Regions from separate parts of the Streptomyces lasalocidi genome, predicted to be linked through region 1. Evidence: riboswitches for the same ligand, from Rfam matches in the RefSeq annotation. Region 1 holds a riboswitch; the other holds the start of a gene.

Region 1 (7,729 bases):
GTGACGGCGTCACTGGTGAGGTTCCAGGCCGTGAGCCACTTGGCGTACTGGCCGTTGTCGATCAGGTGGTTGATCGCGTCGGAGAGCGGCTTGGCGAGGCCGCTGCCCTTCTTGGCGGTCGCGGCGATCAGGCCCTGTAGCGTGGCGCCGGCACCGGAGAACTGGCCCGCGAGGCGGGTCGGGCTGGGCGTGCCCGCGCTCTGGGTGACGTGATAGGCGAGGTTGGGGCTGGGCCCGAAGTAGGCGTCGATCTTGCCGCTGTTGAGGGCCAGGTAGGTGCTGTTGGAGTCCTGGAAGTACTTGACGGTCAGCTTCTTGCCCTCCTTCTCCAGCTTGCCCTTCCACTCCAGCAGGATCCGCTCCTGGTTGGTGCCGGCGCCGACCGACACCGTCCTGCCGGCCAGGGCCCGGTAGTCGCCGTCGAACGTCCACGGGGACTTCTTGAGCGTCTCGAAGGTGAGGTCGTCCTTGCGGTAGGAGGCGAACTCGTACTTCTGCTTGCGCTCCTCGGTGTCGGTGATGTTGGAGAAGCCGACGTCCACCTTGCCGCTGTCGATGCCGACGAAGAGGTTCTCCCAGGTGAAGCGCTTGACCTCGGGTTCGAGGCCGAGGACGGCGGCGACCAGGCGGGCCAGGTCCACCTCGGAGCCGGTGAGGGTCTTCTGGTCGCTGCCGGTGAAGCCGAGCGGCGGGGCCCCGGCCGGCAGGGTGCCCGAGCCGATCACCAGCTTGCCGCTCTTCCTGAGGGAGGCGGGCAGTTCGGCGCTGATGGACTTGACCTCGGAGACCTTCAGGCTGGTCTCCTTGGCGGCGCCGTTGGACAGTCTGCCCACGGTGACCGTGCCGGCGGTGCCGGTCGTGGTGGCGGCGTCGCTGTCACCACCGCAGGCGGCGAGCCCGGTGGCGAGGGTGGCGACCGCGGTGGCCGCGGTGATGCCGCGTATCAGGCTGCGTCGGGTGAAGTGGCGGGGCATGGCTGTTCCTTGTCGTTGCGGAATGCGTTGAGATGAGTGCAGAAAGTGACGGGAAGGGGGGTAGAAGGGGTGGTGCGGGGGCGGGCGGCAGGCGGTGGGGTCAGAGGACCTTGCTGAGGAAGTCCCTGGTCCGCTCGTGCCGGGGGTGGTCGAGGACCTCGGAGGGCGGGCCCTGCTCGACGATGCGGCCGCCGTCCATGAAGACGACCCGGTCGGCGACCTCGCGGGCGAAGCCGATCTCGTGCGTCACGATCAGCAGGGTGGTGCCGCTGGTCGCCAGGTCCTTGATGACCGCGAGGACCTCGCCGACGAGTTCGGGGTCTAGGGCGGAGGTCGGCTCGTCGAAGAGGATGACCCCCGGCCGCAGGGCGAGGGCGCGGGCGATGGCCACGCGCTGCTGCTGGCCGCCCGACAACTGCCGTGGGTACGCGGCGGCCTTGTCGGCGAGCCCGACCCGGGCGAGGAGGTCGCGGGCGAGGGCCAGGGCCTCGGGCCGGCTCAGCCTGCCGGTCGCCACGGGGGCGGCGGCCACGTTGTCGAGGACCGTCAGGTGCGGGAAGAGGTTGAAGTTCTGGAAGACGAACCCGATCCGGCTGCGCTGGGCGAGGATGGCGCGCTCGCTCAGCTCCTTCAGCCGGTCGCCGTTGCGGCGGACGCCGATCGGCTCGCCGTCAAGGCTGACGTAGCCGACCTCGGGCTTCTCCAGGTGGTTGACGACCCGCAGCAGCGTGGACTTGCCGGAGCCGGACGGGCCGAGGATGACGGTGACCTCGCCCGGCCGTACCGTCAGGTCGATCCCGTTGAGCACCCGGTGGGCGCCGTACCACTTGTGCACGTCGTGCACTTCGACGGCCGCGGCCGTCCGGTCGAGGGTCCCGGTGGTCATACGGCGGCCTCCCTGCGGATGCGGTCCCGCACGTCGGTGAGGCCGGCGCGCAGCCTCTGCAGCGGGGTCGGCGGCAGGGTGCGCGTGGCGCCCCGGGCGTAGTACCGCTCGACGTAGAACTGGATGACGGAGACGACGCTGGTGAGGATCAGGTACCAGACGGTGACCACCAGCAGCAGGGGCACGATGTCGCCGGGGTAGGTGGAGCCCATCGACTGCGCCGTGCCGAACAGGTCGAGCAGCGACACGTAGAAGACCAGCGAACTGCTCTTGATCAGGTTGATCAGCTGGTTGACGTAGTTCGGGGTGATGGAGCGCAGCGCCTGCGGGAAGACGATCCTGCGGAACTGGTAGCCCTTGGGCAGGCCGAGGGCGGCGGCCGCCTCGTGCTGGCCCTGGTCGACGGAGAGGATGCCGCCGCGCACGACTTCGGCGGCGTACGCCGACTCGTGCAGGCTCAGGCCGACGACGGCGATGGCCATGTCGGTGGCGAGCCGCGACTCGTCGAAACGGACGAACGCGGGTCCGAAGGGGACGCCGATGCTCAACGTCTGGTACAGGGCGCTGAAGTTGTACAGGAACAGCAGCACCACGATCAGCGGGACGGAGCGCAGCGCCCACACGTAGGTCCAGCTGACCGCCCGCAGCACCGGGCTGCCGGAGAGCCGGGCCAGGGCGAACACGATCCCGCCGAGCAGGCCGAGGACCGCGCTCCAGGCGGTGACCTCGAGGGTGATCAGCAGTCCGTCGAGGATGGTCGGGCGCAGGAACCAGTAGCCGAACCGGTCCCACTGGTAGAACTGGTTGGTGACCAGGCCGTGCACGAACTGGGCGGCCAGGACGAGGACCACGGCGGTGGCGATCCAGCGCCCGGGTCGGCGCAGCGGCTGAACGCGCTGCGCCGACAACGGTCTTGACGGTGTGTCGGTGGGTGGCGCCGTGACGAGGGACACGGCAGCCGGGGATTCGCTCATGGAGGGGCTCCGGCGGGAGTCGGACACCCCGGTCGGGGGTTCACCGTGGACGGTCGCGGCGCGCCGGCCGGGCGGCGGGGACCGCTCGGACGGCGCGGCGGTGGACGCGGCGCACGGTGGGATGAGGCGACCGGGGCGGGGCGGACAACGGCACACCGCTCGGGCGGTGTTCGTCGGGTACGCGGCTCGGGGGTGGTGTCAGCCCCGACAGCGGGCGCGGCCCGGTGCGGTACACAGTGCGCTGCTGACCCGGAGCAGATCGACGGCGCGGTCGGCCACGAGCGGGGCGGGCTGGTCGGCGGACGGCCGTACGCAGCCCCGGGAGCGGCGGGGGGCCGTCCTGTCGGCTGCGTACATCGTGGTCACCGTCTCTGTTCCGGCCCCCTGGTGCGGGGGCTGTCCCGGCCCCGTACGGGGCTCTCGCGCTTACCGAATCCGTCGTCCGGTCCGGTCGTCACCTGGGGCACCCCACCGCGGTGCGAGGGTTGCCGGTCAGCAAGCCAGGGCTTGTCGCTGACGCTCTTGACCGTTCTGGGCCGTAAGTTAAGACAGTCCCCGCCCGTGATGTCAACGCCGGTCCACGGGTTGGACCCGCTCAGGGCCGTTCGACCTGCGGCCGGGCGCGGTCGGCGTCCATGGCGAGGGCCGCCCAGTCCAGGATCTGGACGGCGGCACCGGCGGCCTCCAGGCCCCGGCAACGGGCCTCGTGGCGGCGGGCGATGCCGTCGAGGTCGAGGTGGCGGCCGAAGGCCGGGTGCGCGGTGAGGCGACGCGCGTACGCCCACAGGGCGGGGTGCCCGGCGACGCGACGCACGGCCGAGGCGTCGAGGTGGTGCCGGTGCACGGTGTCGAGCTGCACCAGCGTGACCCACAACTCGACGTCGGCAGCGGTGACTTGGTCGCTGATCAGGTACGACTGCGCGGCGAGTCCGCGCTCCAGCACGTCGAGGGTGTCGAGCAGGGTGTCCAGGGCTTCGGCACGCTCCCGCGGGTCGGCGTCGGCCGATCCGGCGCGCTGCGCGGCCTGTTCGACGCCCTGGGCGCACATCCGCTGCACGGCCTCGATCTCCGACTGGGCGCCGCACGGGTACAGCGAGGGCCGGCCGCCCCCGAAGTGCCGGGCGAGGTCGCGGGCGATGTCGGGCCCGTGGGTCGAGACGATCCGCCCGGACCAGTCGTCGCTGAGCACGGGGCCGAGGGCGGGCCCGGTGTAGTGGTGGGCGCTGGCCTCGTAGAGCGGGCGCAGCGCGGAGTGGCCGCCGTCGGGACAGTCGGGGACGGCGGGCAGGACCGTCACGGGACAGGCGGTGTCGAGGCCGAGCAGGCTGTGGGTGACGGCGATGCGCAGCCCGTCGGGGTCGGCGGGCGACAGGTGCAGGCGGTAGCGGCGCGGGACGGCGTAGTGGCCGCTGCGCGCGTCGCGGCCGATGCGCCCGCGGAAGGCGGGGCCGGGCCGGTCGGACGGGTGATGGGCGGCCAGTGGCGTGACGGACATGTCTCTCCCCGAAAGGCGGGCGCGACGCGAGGTACGCGCGGTGGAGGCGGCTGCGGACGGCTTCGGCGGCAGGGCGGCGGCGACGAGGGGCAGGCGGCTGCGGGTGACGGACGGTGCATGGACGGCAGGGCACGCACAGGACGGCCCCGGACGGCACCGGCGCGGGACGCGGACGCCCGGGACGGCGCGGACGCGTGACGGGATCGCTGCGGGAGAGGGTGGCAGGCCCGGACGTACCGGAGGAGGCCCCTGGTGGCGCACTGCGCGCGGCCCCCGACCGGCGTCGTCGTCCGGACGCGCAGCGGGCCCCGCGGTCACGGCCGGCCCCGCGGTCCCGGTCCTCCCGGTCCCCCGGGGCTTGTGTCTCGCCGCCCGCTCAGGGCGCGGCCGGACGGACCCGGGTCAGACCCGGGCGGCCCTGATGGCGCTGCACACGCGCTGCAGATCGATGTGGCGGCGGGAGGTGAGCAGGGGTGACGACCACGTCGTACGGCCGGTTCGGCTCGCCCGGGTGGTGACCGGCTCCGCGTGGCTCATGTTTCCCTACCTGTTCACTAGGATTCCCGCCTCCGAGTGTCGATCCGCCTCCAGGCCCCGTCAAGGGGTCGTCCACCAGCTGGTTGCAGGGCACCGCTGAACGCGTGCCGCGCGGCACGCTTCCCCGCGGCCGGGCGTGCCTGGTCCTGTCACCCCCAGGAACACGGGGGCACTGCCTCGGGACGCCGTCCGGCGCGAGGCTGGACGCATGACGACCACACTGATCACCGGAGCGAACAAGGGTCTCGGCTTCGAGACCGCCCGCCGGCTCGTCGCCGCGGGCCACACCGTCTACGTCGGCAGCCGGGACGCCGGGCGCGGCCGGGCCGCCGCCGAACAGCTGGGCGCCCGGGCCGTCCTGCTGGACGTCACCGACGACGCGTCGGTGGCCGCCGCGGTCAAGACGGTCGAGGCGGAGAGCGGCGGCCTGGACGTCCTGGTGAACAACGCCGGCATCGAGGAGCGGGGCGAGGGCCACGCGTTCGTCGGCCCGGCCGACCTGACCCCCGAGACGCTGCGGACCGTGCTGGAGACGAACGTCGTCGGCGTGGTCCGGGTGACCCGCGCCTTCCTGCCGCTGCTGCGCCGGTCCGCGGCACCGGTCGTGGTCAACGTCAGCAGCGGGCTCGCCTCGCTGACCCGGGTCACCACCGAGGGCGACCCCGCCTTCGCCTACCCGGGCGTCGCCTACCCCGCGTCGAAGGCGGCGGTGAACATGATCACCGTCCAGTACGCGAAGGCGTTCCCCGAGCTGCGCGTCAACGCCGTCGAGCCGGGCTTCACCGCGACCGACCTCAACGGGCACGCGGGCACCCAGACCGTCGAGGAGGGCGCCGAGGTCATCGTCCGCATGGCCCTGCTGGGCCCGGACGGTCCGACCGGCACGTACGTCGACGTGAACGGGCCGCTGCCCTGGTGACGCCCGGTTGCCCGGCCGCGTGCAGGTACACGGCCGGGGCGGCACTGAGGCAGGCGGCCGCCGCGATGCGCTGGGCCCTCAGGGCCGCTTCCTGACACGCCTTGGAACTTCAACGACTCCAGTGACGGAATCGGTGCCGGTGAGCACGCTCAATTCCTCGATGCCGGCCTCGTCGACACCCTGCATGTGGCGGTCTCGCCGGTGAAGCTCGGGTCCGGACTGCGACTTTGGGAATCCCCCGATGAGCTGCGCGACCGGTTCCACCTGGAGGTCGTGCTCAGCCCTGGCGGTGTGACGCACCACCTCTTCTGGCGAAGGTGAGGCGAGGGCCCACTCGAGTCCAGGCCGCCGTAGCGAGAAGGGCGTCCGCCCCATCGGGGGGCTTGCCCGCCCAGTTGTCGCACGAGGAGCGGCTCGCCGGGCGCCTCCCGGAAGGGCACAAGGTGGTCGGTCAAAGGGAGCCGCGTCCGGTGACGGCGCCGCCGGGGTCGTCGAGCAGGGCGATACGGACGGTGACGCGTTTGCCGACCGGCTCCATCTGGACCGCGTAGTCCTGGGCGACCGCCTTCACGATCTCCAGCCCGTGCCGGCCCACGCGGCCGGCGTCCGCGGTCCGGGCCACCGGCAGCTGTGACGCGGAGTCCCACACCATGATTTCGACGAGATCACCGACGATCCGCAGCTGCATCAGCGCCAGGCCCGGCGCGTGCTTGTGGGCGTTGGTGACCAGCTCGCTGACCACCAGCTGAGTCAGGTCGACGGCGCGCTGGGAGACAGGCAGCTCGTGGGCGGCCTGGGCCTGGGTGAGGAACCGCGCGGCAAGGTGGCGGGCCTGGGCAATGCTCGCTCCATTGCCTTCCAGAGCCATGGTGGTCTGCATCGCCTGCTCGTCCGGCGCATCCACACTGACCGGGACTGGTTCCATCACGGCAGCCTTTCGCTTCCCCGTTCACGGCCCCGGAGTACCCGGACCCGTGCGGGTACACGCCTCACACCGACCGGCCAGCTCCCCGCCGGCACGGCAGTGCGTCCAGCCACGGCCTGGAGGAGCCGCCCCTCCGCCTGTACTCACCCGACATACTCGTCCCCCTGCACTTCAGCCCGCGAAGACCGCACCGGGGGTTTTCATCACCGTGCCCTTGGCCTGGGACCTGATCGGCACGCTTAGCCTGCCACTCGGCGTCGTCCGCCACGTAGGCTCTACCGTCATCGTCGGCGTCAACGGCCCGCGCCTACTGCGCGAACGCGCCTGGGCGCACAACCTCCCCAAGGACATCTCATGAGCAGGCGTAGCCGACGCGACCGTACCGCTGCCCCCTCACAGGCGACCGGCGGCGCCCGGTGCACCGTCACCGTCTGCCGGGGATGCTGCTGCGGAACGACAGCCAAGGTGCCCCGCCTCGACCACGAGGCGCAGCTCACCGAGGTGCGGTCAGCACTGGCAGGGGTTGCCACGGTGCGGCGGACCGACTGCCTCGACGCGTGTGAGCGAGCCAACGTCATCGTGATCCAGCCCTCCGCTGAAGGACGGAAGGCCGGAGGCCGGCCGGTATGGCTCGGCCAGGTCAACGACCCGGGCGCCGTCGCCGACATCACTGCCTGGGTCCGCGAGGGCGGCCCCGGTCTGGCGGAGCCTCCCGGCGTCCTCGATCTGTATGCCTTTCAGCCCTCACGCCGCGTCCGCGCTGAACTTCACGACGCGTAGCACCCACACACCAGCGGCCAGGAGGAACTGAAGGCCTGCTGCCGGTGCCGGCCTCCCAGGGTGCCGACAGGGCCTCAGCAGGGCAGGAACACGGCCAGCAGCCGCTGCGCGGTCGCCGCGGTGTCCGTGGGCCGTGCGGGGTCGCGGGTCATCAGCAGGTGGTGGGTCGTGCCGACGAGGGCGAGCGCGATGGTGGCGGCGTCGCTGCCTGCGGGGATGCGGCCGGCGTGCTGTTCCGC
Region 2 (7,729 bases), 4.7 Mb from region 1:
GGCGTGCCGGCGCCGAAGCTGACCCGGATCGCGTTCAGCGACTTCTCGCCCGGGGCCGCCTCGGGGGCGCCGCACTCGCCCTGGGTCTGGGGGTCGGTGCCCAGCAGGGTGCGCACCAGGGGGTGGGCGCAGAACAGGCCGTCGCGGACGCCGATGCCGTACTCGGCGGAGAGGGCGGCGGCGAAGTGCGAGCTGTTCCAGCCGTCGACCACGAACGAGATCACCCCGACCCGGGGGGCGTCGTCGCCGAACAGGGACAGCACGCGGACCTCGGGGATCCGGGCGAGCCCGGCGCGCACCGTCTCGACCAGGTGCTGCTCGCGGGCGACCAGCGTGTCCCAGCCGGCCTCGGTGAGGGCCTTGCAGGCGGAGGCGATGGCGTAGGCGCCGATCACGTTCGGCGAGCCGGCCTCGTGCCGGGCCGCGCTCTCGTGCCACTCCACGTCCACTCCCCCGTCCTCGCGCCGGGTGACCTTGCGGCTGGCGCCGCCGCCCGCGAGGTAGGGCTCGGCCGCGCGCAGCCAGTCGGCACGGCCGGCCAGCACACCGGAGCCGAACGGGGCGTACAGCTTGTGGCCGGAGAAGGCCACCCAGTCGACGTCGAGGTCCCGCAGGCTCACCGGGTGGTGCGGGGCGAGCTGGGCGGCGTCCAGCACGATCCGGGCGCCGTGGGCGTGGGCGGCGGCGGCGAGCTCGCGGACCGGCCACAGCTCGCCGGTGACGTTGGAGGCGCCGGTGACGCAGACCAGGGCCGGACCGTGGGGGTCGCGGTCGGCGAGGGCGCGCTCCAGGGTCTCCACGGCCTGCCGGGGGGTGCGCGGGGCGTCCAGGTAGGTGACCCGGTGGTCCTGCCAGGGCAGCAGGGAGGCGTGGTGCTCGGTCTCGAAGACGAAGACCTGGCAGTCGGCGGGCAGGGCGCGGGCGAGCAGGTTGAGCGAGTCGGTGGTGGAGCGGGTGAAGACCAGCTGGTCCTCGGGGCGGCAGTCGAGGAACGCGGCGACCGTGCGGCGGGCGTTCTCGAAGAGGTCCGTGGACAGCTGGGAGAGGTAGCCGGCGCCGCGGTGGACGCTGCCGTAGTACGGCGCGTAGGCGGCGACGTCGTCCCAGACCCGCTGGAGGGCGGGGGCGCTGGCCGCGTAGTCGAGGGCGGCGTAGGTGACCTCACCGCCGGTGACGAGCGGGACGGCGACGTCCCGGCCCAGGACGGGCAGCGGGGCACAGACGGAGCGGTCGGCGGCAGCGGTGGTGGTGACGGACATGGCGGACTCCCGGACAGGCAGGCGTGACCCGTCACCGCACGAGCCGCCGGGACGCGCGTACGCGAACGGGACTCCAGCGCGGGACGAGGAGAGGAAGGGACGGCAGCAGGACTGCCGAGGGAAAGGCGTGCGGAGACGGGGCTCTGCGGCCCTAGCGCATTCGCTTGCTCACGGAAGACTCCTCGACGACCAGGACCCCTGGAATTCGCGAGGGGTCCGCGCTTGCCGCAGACCTCGCTGCCTGCGGCCTGGTCTTCACCCGGGGCACCCCGCCACGGACGGAGGGTTGCCGGACAGTCGGCCGGGGCCTCATGACTGTCACTCATGACCTGGGAAGGAAAGTACGCGACGTGATCGCGGTCCCGCAACTCCTGTCCGGATCGCGGGACCGCGCACGTGAACCGCCGGGTGCGGCCGGAAAACGGGCGTCAGGCGTTGCTGACCTGCACCCACCGCTCCAGCGTGCGTCGAGCCGCGCCCGAGTCGACGGACTCGGCCGCCCTCGCCATCGCGGCGCGGATCTGCTCGGTCAGCGGGGCGTCCGTGGGGTGCAGGGCGACCAGCGCGGCCGCCGAGTTCAGCAGCACGGCGTCGCGCACCGGGCCGTGCTCGCCGTCCAGGAGGCGGCGGGCGACCCCGGCGTTGTAGGCCGCGTCCGCGCCGCGCAGCGCCTCCACCGGGACCAGGTCGAGGCCGACGTCCCGCGGGTCGAAGGCCTCCTCGGTGACCTTGCCGTCGCGCACGGTCCACACCCGGGAGGTGGCGGTGGTGGTCAGCTCGTCGAGGCCGTCGTCGCCCCGGAAGACCAGCGAGGAGTTGCCGCGCTCGGCGAACACGCCCGCCATGATGGGCGCCATCCGCCGGTCCGCCACCCCGATCGCCTGGGCCCGCACCTTCGCCGGGTTGGCCAGCGGACCGAGGAAGTTGAACACGGTCCGCACGCCCAGCTGGCCGCGCGCGGCGGCCACGTGGCGCAGCGCGGGGTGGAACTTCACCGCGAAGCAGAAGGTGATCCCGGCCTCCTCGGCGACCTCCACCACCCGCTTCGGGCTGAGCTCCAGGTTGACGCCGAGCTTCTCCAGCACGTCGGAGGCGCCCGAGGCGGACGACGCCGCCCGGTTGCCGTGCTTGACGACCTTCGCGCCGGTGCCGGCCACGACGATCGAGGACATGGTGGAGATGTTCACCGTCTTGGCGCCGTCGCCGCCGGTGCCGACGATGTCGACGGTCGCCCCCGGCACCTCGATGACGTTGGCGTGCTCGTAGAGGGCACGCACGCAGCCGGAGATCTCCTCGACCGTCTCGCCCTTGGCGCGCAGCGCCACCGCGAAGCCGGCGATCTGCGCGTCGGTCGCCTCGCCGCTCATGATCCGGTCCATCGCCCACGCGGTCTCGTCCGCGGACAGGTCCCGGCCGTCCAGCAGGCCGTTCAGCACGGCGGGCCAGGAGCGGCCCGCCGCGGTGTCGCCTCCAGCGGGGGTCACAGCGCTCATCAGCCGCTCCTGGGTGTCTGTGGGACGAGGTAAAGAGTGCGGTGCCAGCCTATCCAGCCCCCGACAGCGCGAAGGGCCCCGTCCGAACACCGGACGGGGCCCTTCGACCGTGGCGTGGCGACGCCGCAGCGATCAGTGGTGGCCGTGGCCGCTCGTGATCTCCTTGTACTCCTCGACGGAGGGCTTGACGATCTGCGACTCCTCGCCGAAGTAGGCCTCGCTGAGCTTGGCGCGCACCTTCTGCGTGGCCCTGACCTTGCGCTCGACACCGTTCTCGTCGACCGCGGGGCCGAGCTGGAGCGGCTTGTACTGGTCGTGCGCGGTCAGCGTGTGCAGCTGCTCCTGGCTGAGCGGCTCGTGCACCTCGATGAACTCACCGTGCGGCAGGCGCTTGATGGTGCCGGTCTCGCGGCCGTGCAGCACCTTGTCCTTGTCCCGGCGCTGGAGGCCGAGGCAGATCCGCTTGGTGACGATGAACGCGATGACCGGGCCGACGAAGTACGAGATCCGGACGAACCAGGTGACCGCGTTGATCGACAGGTGGAAGTGCGTGGCGAAGATGTCGTTGCCGCCACCGATCAGCATCACGAAGTACACGGTCAGCCAGGCGACACCGAACGCCGTACGGGTCGGGGCGTTGCGCGGGCGGTCCAGGATGTGGTGCTCGCGCTTGTCGCCGGTGACCCAGGCCTCGATGAACGGGTAGGCGGCGATCGCGACCAGGATGACGCCGAACAGCACCAGCGGGATGAACACGCCCAGGACGAGCGTGTGGCCCCACAGGTTGATCTCCCAGCCCGGCATCGCGCGGATCAGGCCCTCGGCCATGCCCATGTACCAGTCGGGCTGGGCGCCGGTGGACACCTGGTCCGGCCGGTAGGGGCCGATGGCCCAGATCGGGTTGATCTGGGCGATCGCCGCGACGAACGCGATGACGCCGAAGACCAGGAAGAAGAAGCCGCCCGCCTTCGCCATGTACACCGGCAGCAGCGGCATGCCGACCACGTTGTTGTTGGTCTTGCCGGGGCCCGCGAACTGCGTGTGCTTGTGGTAGAAGACCAGGATCAGGTGGCCGACCACCAGACCGAGCATGATGCCCGGCAGCAGCAGGATGTGGATCGAGTAGAAGCGGGCCACGAAGTCGCCGCCCGGGAACTCGCCGCCGAAGAGGAAGAACGAGATGTACGTGCCGACGATCGGCACGGACAGGATCGCGCCCTCCATGAAGCGGACACCGGTGCCGGAGAGCAGGTCGTCCGGGAGCGAGTAGCCGGTGAAACCGGTGAACATGCCCAGGACGAACAGCAGGAAGCCGAACAGCCAGTTGACCTCACGCGGCTTGCGGAACGCGCCGGTGAAGAACACGCGCATCATGTGCACGAACATGCCGGCGATGAAGACGACGGCCGCCCAGTGGTGGATCTGCCGGATGAGCAGACCGCCGCGGACGTCGAAGGAGATGTGCAGCGTGGAGTTGAACGCCTCCGACATCATCTGCCCCTGGAGCGGGACGTAGCTGCCGTGGTACTGCACCTCGTTCATCGACGGGTGGAAGAACAGCGTCAGGTAGACACCCGTCAGGATGATGATGATGAAGCTGTAGAGGCAGACCTCACCCAGCATGAACGACCAGTGGTCGGGGAAGATCTTGCGCATGTTGGACTTGGCGAGGGTGTAGATCCCCAGCCGTCCGTCGGCCCAGTCGGCGACGCGCTCGCCGCCGGGTGCCTTCCCGCGCGAGCGGGAGGTGTTGCTCGCTGTAGTACTCATCCGCGCTCCCAGAAGGCAGGACCGACGGGCTCTTCGAAGTCGCCGAGCGCCTCGAGGTAGCCCTCGTCGTTCACGCCGATGCGCAGCTGCGGCAGGGCGTGACCGGCGGGGCCGAAGATCACCCGGGCACCGTCGGAGAGGTCGAAGGTGGACTGGTGGCAGGGGCACAGCACGTGGTGCGTCTGCTGCTCGTACAGCGAGATGGGGCAACCCACGTGGGTGCAGATCTTGGAGTACGCCACGATGCCCTCGTGCGACCACTCGAGCTCGCGCTTGTCCTTGATGTTCTCCGGCTGGAGCCGGACGATCATCAGGGCCGCCTTGGCGATCTCCTTCTGGAAGTCCTCGTCGTGCTCCTCCAGGCCCTCGGGCTTGGCGAACGTCAGCGAGCCGACGGCCACGTCCTCGGGACGCAGCGGCTCGTTGGTGTTCATGTTGACGAGGAGCTTGCCCTTGGACCACATGGTGTGGCGCAGCGAGGTGCCGGGCAGCGGGCCGAGGTCGCGCAGCAGCATGAGGCCGGAGAGCGGGACCAGGGTCAGCGCGCCCAGCATCGTGTTGCGGATCAGCTTGCGGCGGCCGATCGCGGACTCCTTGGCGCCCTGGCGGAAGTCCTCGTGGACCTTCGCGCGCAGCTCCGGGGACGCCTCGATCGGGTGGCGCTCGTCGGCGATCTCCACGTCGGACATCAGGGTGCGGGCCCAGTGGACCGCGCCCGCGCCGATGCAGAACAGCGCCACACCGAGGGTCATGCCCAGCGCGAAGTTCAGCGCGCTGACGTGACCGATCGGGAAGACGTAGATCGACCGGTCGTGCGGGACCGTCACGTACGAGACGATGAAGCCGACGGTGGCCAGCATCGACACCGTGAACAGCAGGGCGACCGCACGCTCGGACCGCCGGGCGGCCTCCTCGTCGATGTCCTGGATCCGGTGCTCGTGGGGCGGCAGCCCGGGGTCGGCGAACGGGTTCTTCTCGTCCGCCACGTCCACCGCGCCGTGCGCGTGGCCCTGCTGTGCGGGCAGGTTCTCTTCTGGAATGTCTTGGCTACTCATGACTTCTTGGCCTTTGCGGTCCGAGCGGCGACCCAGACGGCGACCGCGATCAGCGTGCCGAGCCCGAAGATCCAGCCGAACAGGCCCTCGCTGACCGGCCCGAGGCCGCCCAGCTCCAGACCGCCCGGGTTCTCGGTCTCGTCGCCGTTGACCGCGTTCAGGTAAGCGATGATGTCCTTCTTGTTCTGCTCCGACAAGGTGGTGTCGGGGAACGAAGGCATGTTCTGCGGGCCCGTCTGCATGGCCTCGTAGATGTGCTTCGGCTCCACGTCCGTCAGCGACGGGGCGAACTTGCCCTTGGTGAGCGCACCGCCCTTGCCGGTGAAGTTGTGGCACTGCGCGCAGTTGGTCCGGAAGAGCTCACCGCCCTTGGCGATGTCGGCACCCTCCGGGCCGTACTGCTCCTTCGTCGGGACGGCCGGGCCGGCACCGAGGGAGGCGATGTACGCGGCGAGCTGGTCGATCTGCGCCTGCGTGTAGATGTTCTTCTTCTTCGGCACCTGGGCGCCCTGGGAGGTCGCCGCGGGCATCCGGCCCGTGCTGACCTGGAAGTCGACGGCCGCGGCGCCCACGCCCACCAGGCTGGGGCCGTCGGAGCCGCCCTGACCGCCGGTTCCGTGGCAGCTGGCGCAGCCCACGGTGTAGAGCTTCTTGCCCTCGTCGATGGCGAGGGACTGGGCGGTGTCGTCGGCCTGCGCCTTCTCAGCGGGCGCGAACGCGGCGTACAGCCCCCCAGTGCATGCCAGCGCGAGGAGTAGGACGACGAGCGCCGCCAGCGGATGGCGTCGTCGTGCGGAGAGCTTTTTCACGGATTACCCCGGTGTCAGGATCTTCTGCGTCGGTGCTTCTGGAATGGTGCGGGTGCGGGCCCGGCTACTTGATCATGTAGATCGTGGCGAAGAGGCCGATCCAGACGACGTCGACGAAGTGCCAGTAGTAGGACACGACGATCGCGGCGGTCGCCTGTTCGTGGGTGAACCTCCTGGCCGCGTAGGTGCGGCCCAGGACCAGCAGGAAGGCGATGAGACCGCCCGTCACGTGCAGGCCGTGGAAGCCGGTGGTCAGGTAGAACACCGAGCCGTACGGGTCGGAGGAGAGCGAGAGCCCGTCCTTCTTCACCAGCTCCGTGTACTCGAAGATCTGACCACCGATGAAGATCGCACCCATGATGAAGGTGAGGCTGAACCAGCCCCGGAGCTTCTTCACGTCGCCCCGCTCGGCCGCGAACACGCCGAGCTGGCAGGTCAGTGAGGAGAGCACCAGGATCGTGGTGTTCGTCGCCGAGAACGGGAAGTTCAGGCTCGAGGCCATTTCCTTCCAGTGCTCCGGCCCCGTCACCGATCGCAGGGTGAAGTACATCGCGAAGAGGGCCGCGAAGAACATCAGCTCGGAACTCAGCCAGATGATGGTTCCGACGCTGGTGAGGTTCGGCCGGTTGACCGACGGGTGCGCGTGCCCGGTATCTACTGTCGTTGCTGTCGCCACGACCGACATTATGTCGGTCGCTTATCCCGCCCTCACTCCGGGGGGTGCCGTTCGGAGTGTCTCGGCCCGCCGGACCGGTGTTGACGTGGTGTTCAAGGGAGTAGCATCCGCGGCAACGAGCTCGCCCCAAGGACGCCGACGTCACGGAGGAAGCATGCAGCCGACCGCCACGGTGCTGGTCTACAGCGACGACTCCACCACTCGCGAACAGGTACGGCTGGCCACGGGACGGCGGCCGGCACCGGACGTGCCCGTCGTCGAGATCCTGGAGTGCGCGACGCCGGCCGCGGTCATCAAGGAGCTGGACCGGGGCGGGATCGACGTGTGCGTCCTGGACGGCGAGGCCGTGCCGATGGGCGGCATGGGCATGTGCCGCCAGATCAAGGACGAGATCTTCAACTGCCCGCCGGTGCTGCTGCTCATCGGGCGGCCGCAGGACGCCTGGCTGGCGACCTGGAGCCGGGCGGACGCGGCGGTGACGCACCCCGTGGACCCGGTGGAGTTCGCCTCGGCCCTGGCCTCCCTGCTGCGCCGGAAGAACCTGCAGAACGCCTGAGGACCCGGCGCCCCCCGCGGCCTCGTCCGCCGGGGGTGCCGTCAAGGCGGCTGCGGGCCCCGTGGAGGCGCCCGGGGGGCGGCCCGGGGCCCGGGCGCCCCGGGCCGCCCC

The links. A riboswitch is a leader RNA that binds a small molecule or an ion and turns the genes downstream of it on or off. The one in region 1 is predicted to bind S-adenosylmethionine.
Region 2: linked by a shared signal. The riboswitch ahead of E4U91_RS09805 (aminotransferase class V-fold PLP-dependent enzyme) and the one ahead of E4U91_RS31135 (amino acid ABC transporter permease) in region 1 are both predicted to bind S-adenosylmethionine.

The regions. Positions count from the first base shown of each region.
Region 1 covers NZ_SZNQ01000001.1:6,890,289-6,898,017, reverse strand. Annotated here, with positions in the region: gene E4U91_RS31145 (transporter substrate-binding domain-containing protein) at 1-974, opposite strand, end outside; gene E4U91_RS31140 (amino acid ABC transporter ATP-binding protein) at 1,075-1,860, opposite strand; gene E4U91_RS31135 (amino acid ABC transporter permease) at 1,857-2,834, opposite strand; SAM riboswitch class IV at 3,252-3,362, opposite strand; gene E4U91_RS31130 (glutathione S-transferase C-terminal domain-containing protein) at 3,430-4,329, opposite strand; gene E4U91_RS39665 (putative leader peptide) at 4,732-4,866, opposite strand; gene E4U91_RS31125 (SDR family oxidoreductase) at 5,075-5,785, shown strand; partial or broken gene E4U91_RS39255 (dihydrofolate reductase family protein) at 5,933-6,106, shown strand; gene E4U91_RS31115 (ATP-binding protein) at 6,237-6,710, opposite strand; gene E4U91_RS31105 ((2Fe-2S) ferredoxin domain-containing protein) at 7,065-7,490, shown strand; gene E4U91_RS31100 (TetR/AcrR family transcriptional regulator) at 7,565-7,729, opposite strand, start outside.
Region 2 covers NZ_SZNQ01000001.1:2,186,892-2,194,620, forward strand. Annotated here, with positions in the region: gene E4U91_RS09805 (aminotransferase class V-fold PLP-dependent enzyme) at 1-1,259, opposite strand, end outside; SAM riboswitch class IV at 1,473-1,589, opposite strand; gene trpD (anthranilate phosphoribosyltransferase) at 1,688-2,752, opposite strand; gene qcrB (cytochrome bc1 complex cytochrome b subunit) at 2,885-4,522, opposite strand; gene qcrA (cytochrome bc1 complex Rieske iron-sulfur subunit) at 4,519-5,577, opposite strand; gene qcrC (cytochrome bc1 complex diheme cytochrome c subunit) at 5,574-6,386, opposite strand; gene ctaE (aa3-type cytochrome oxidase subunit III) at 6,451-7,071, opposite strand; gene E4U91_RS09835 (response regulator) at 7,217-7,618, shown strand.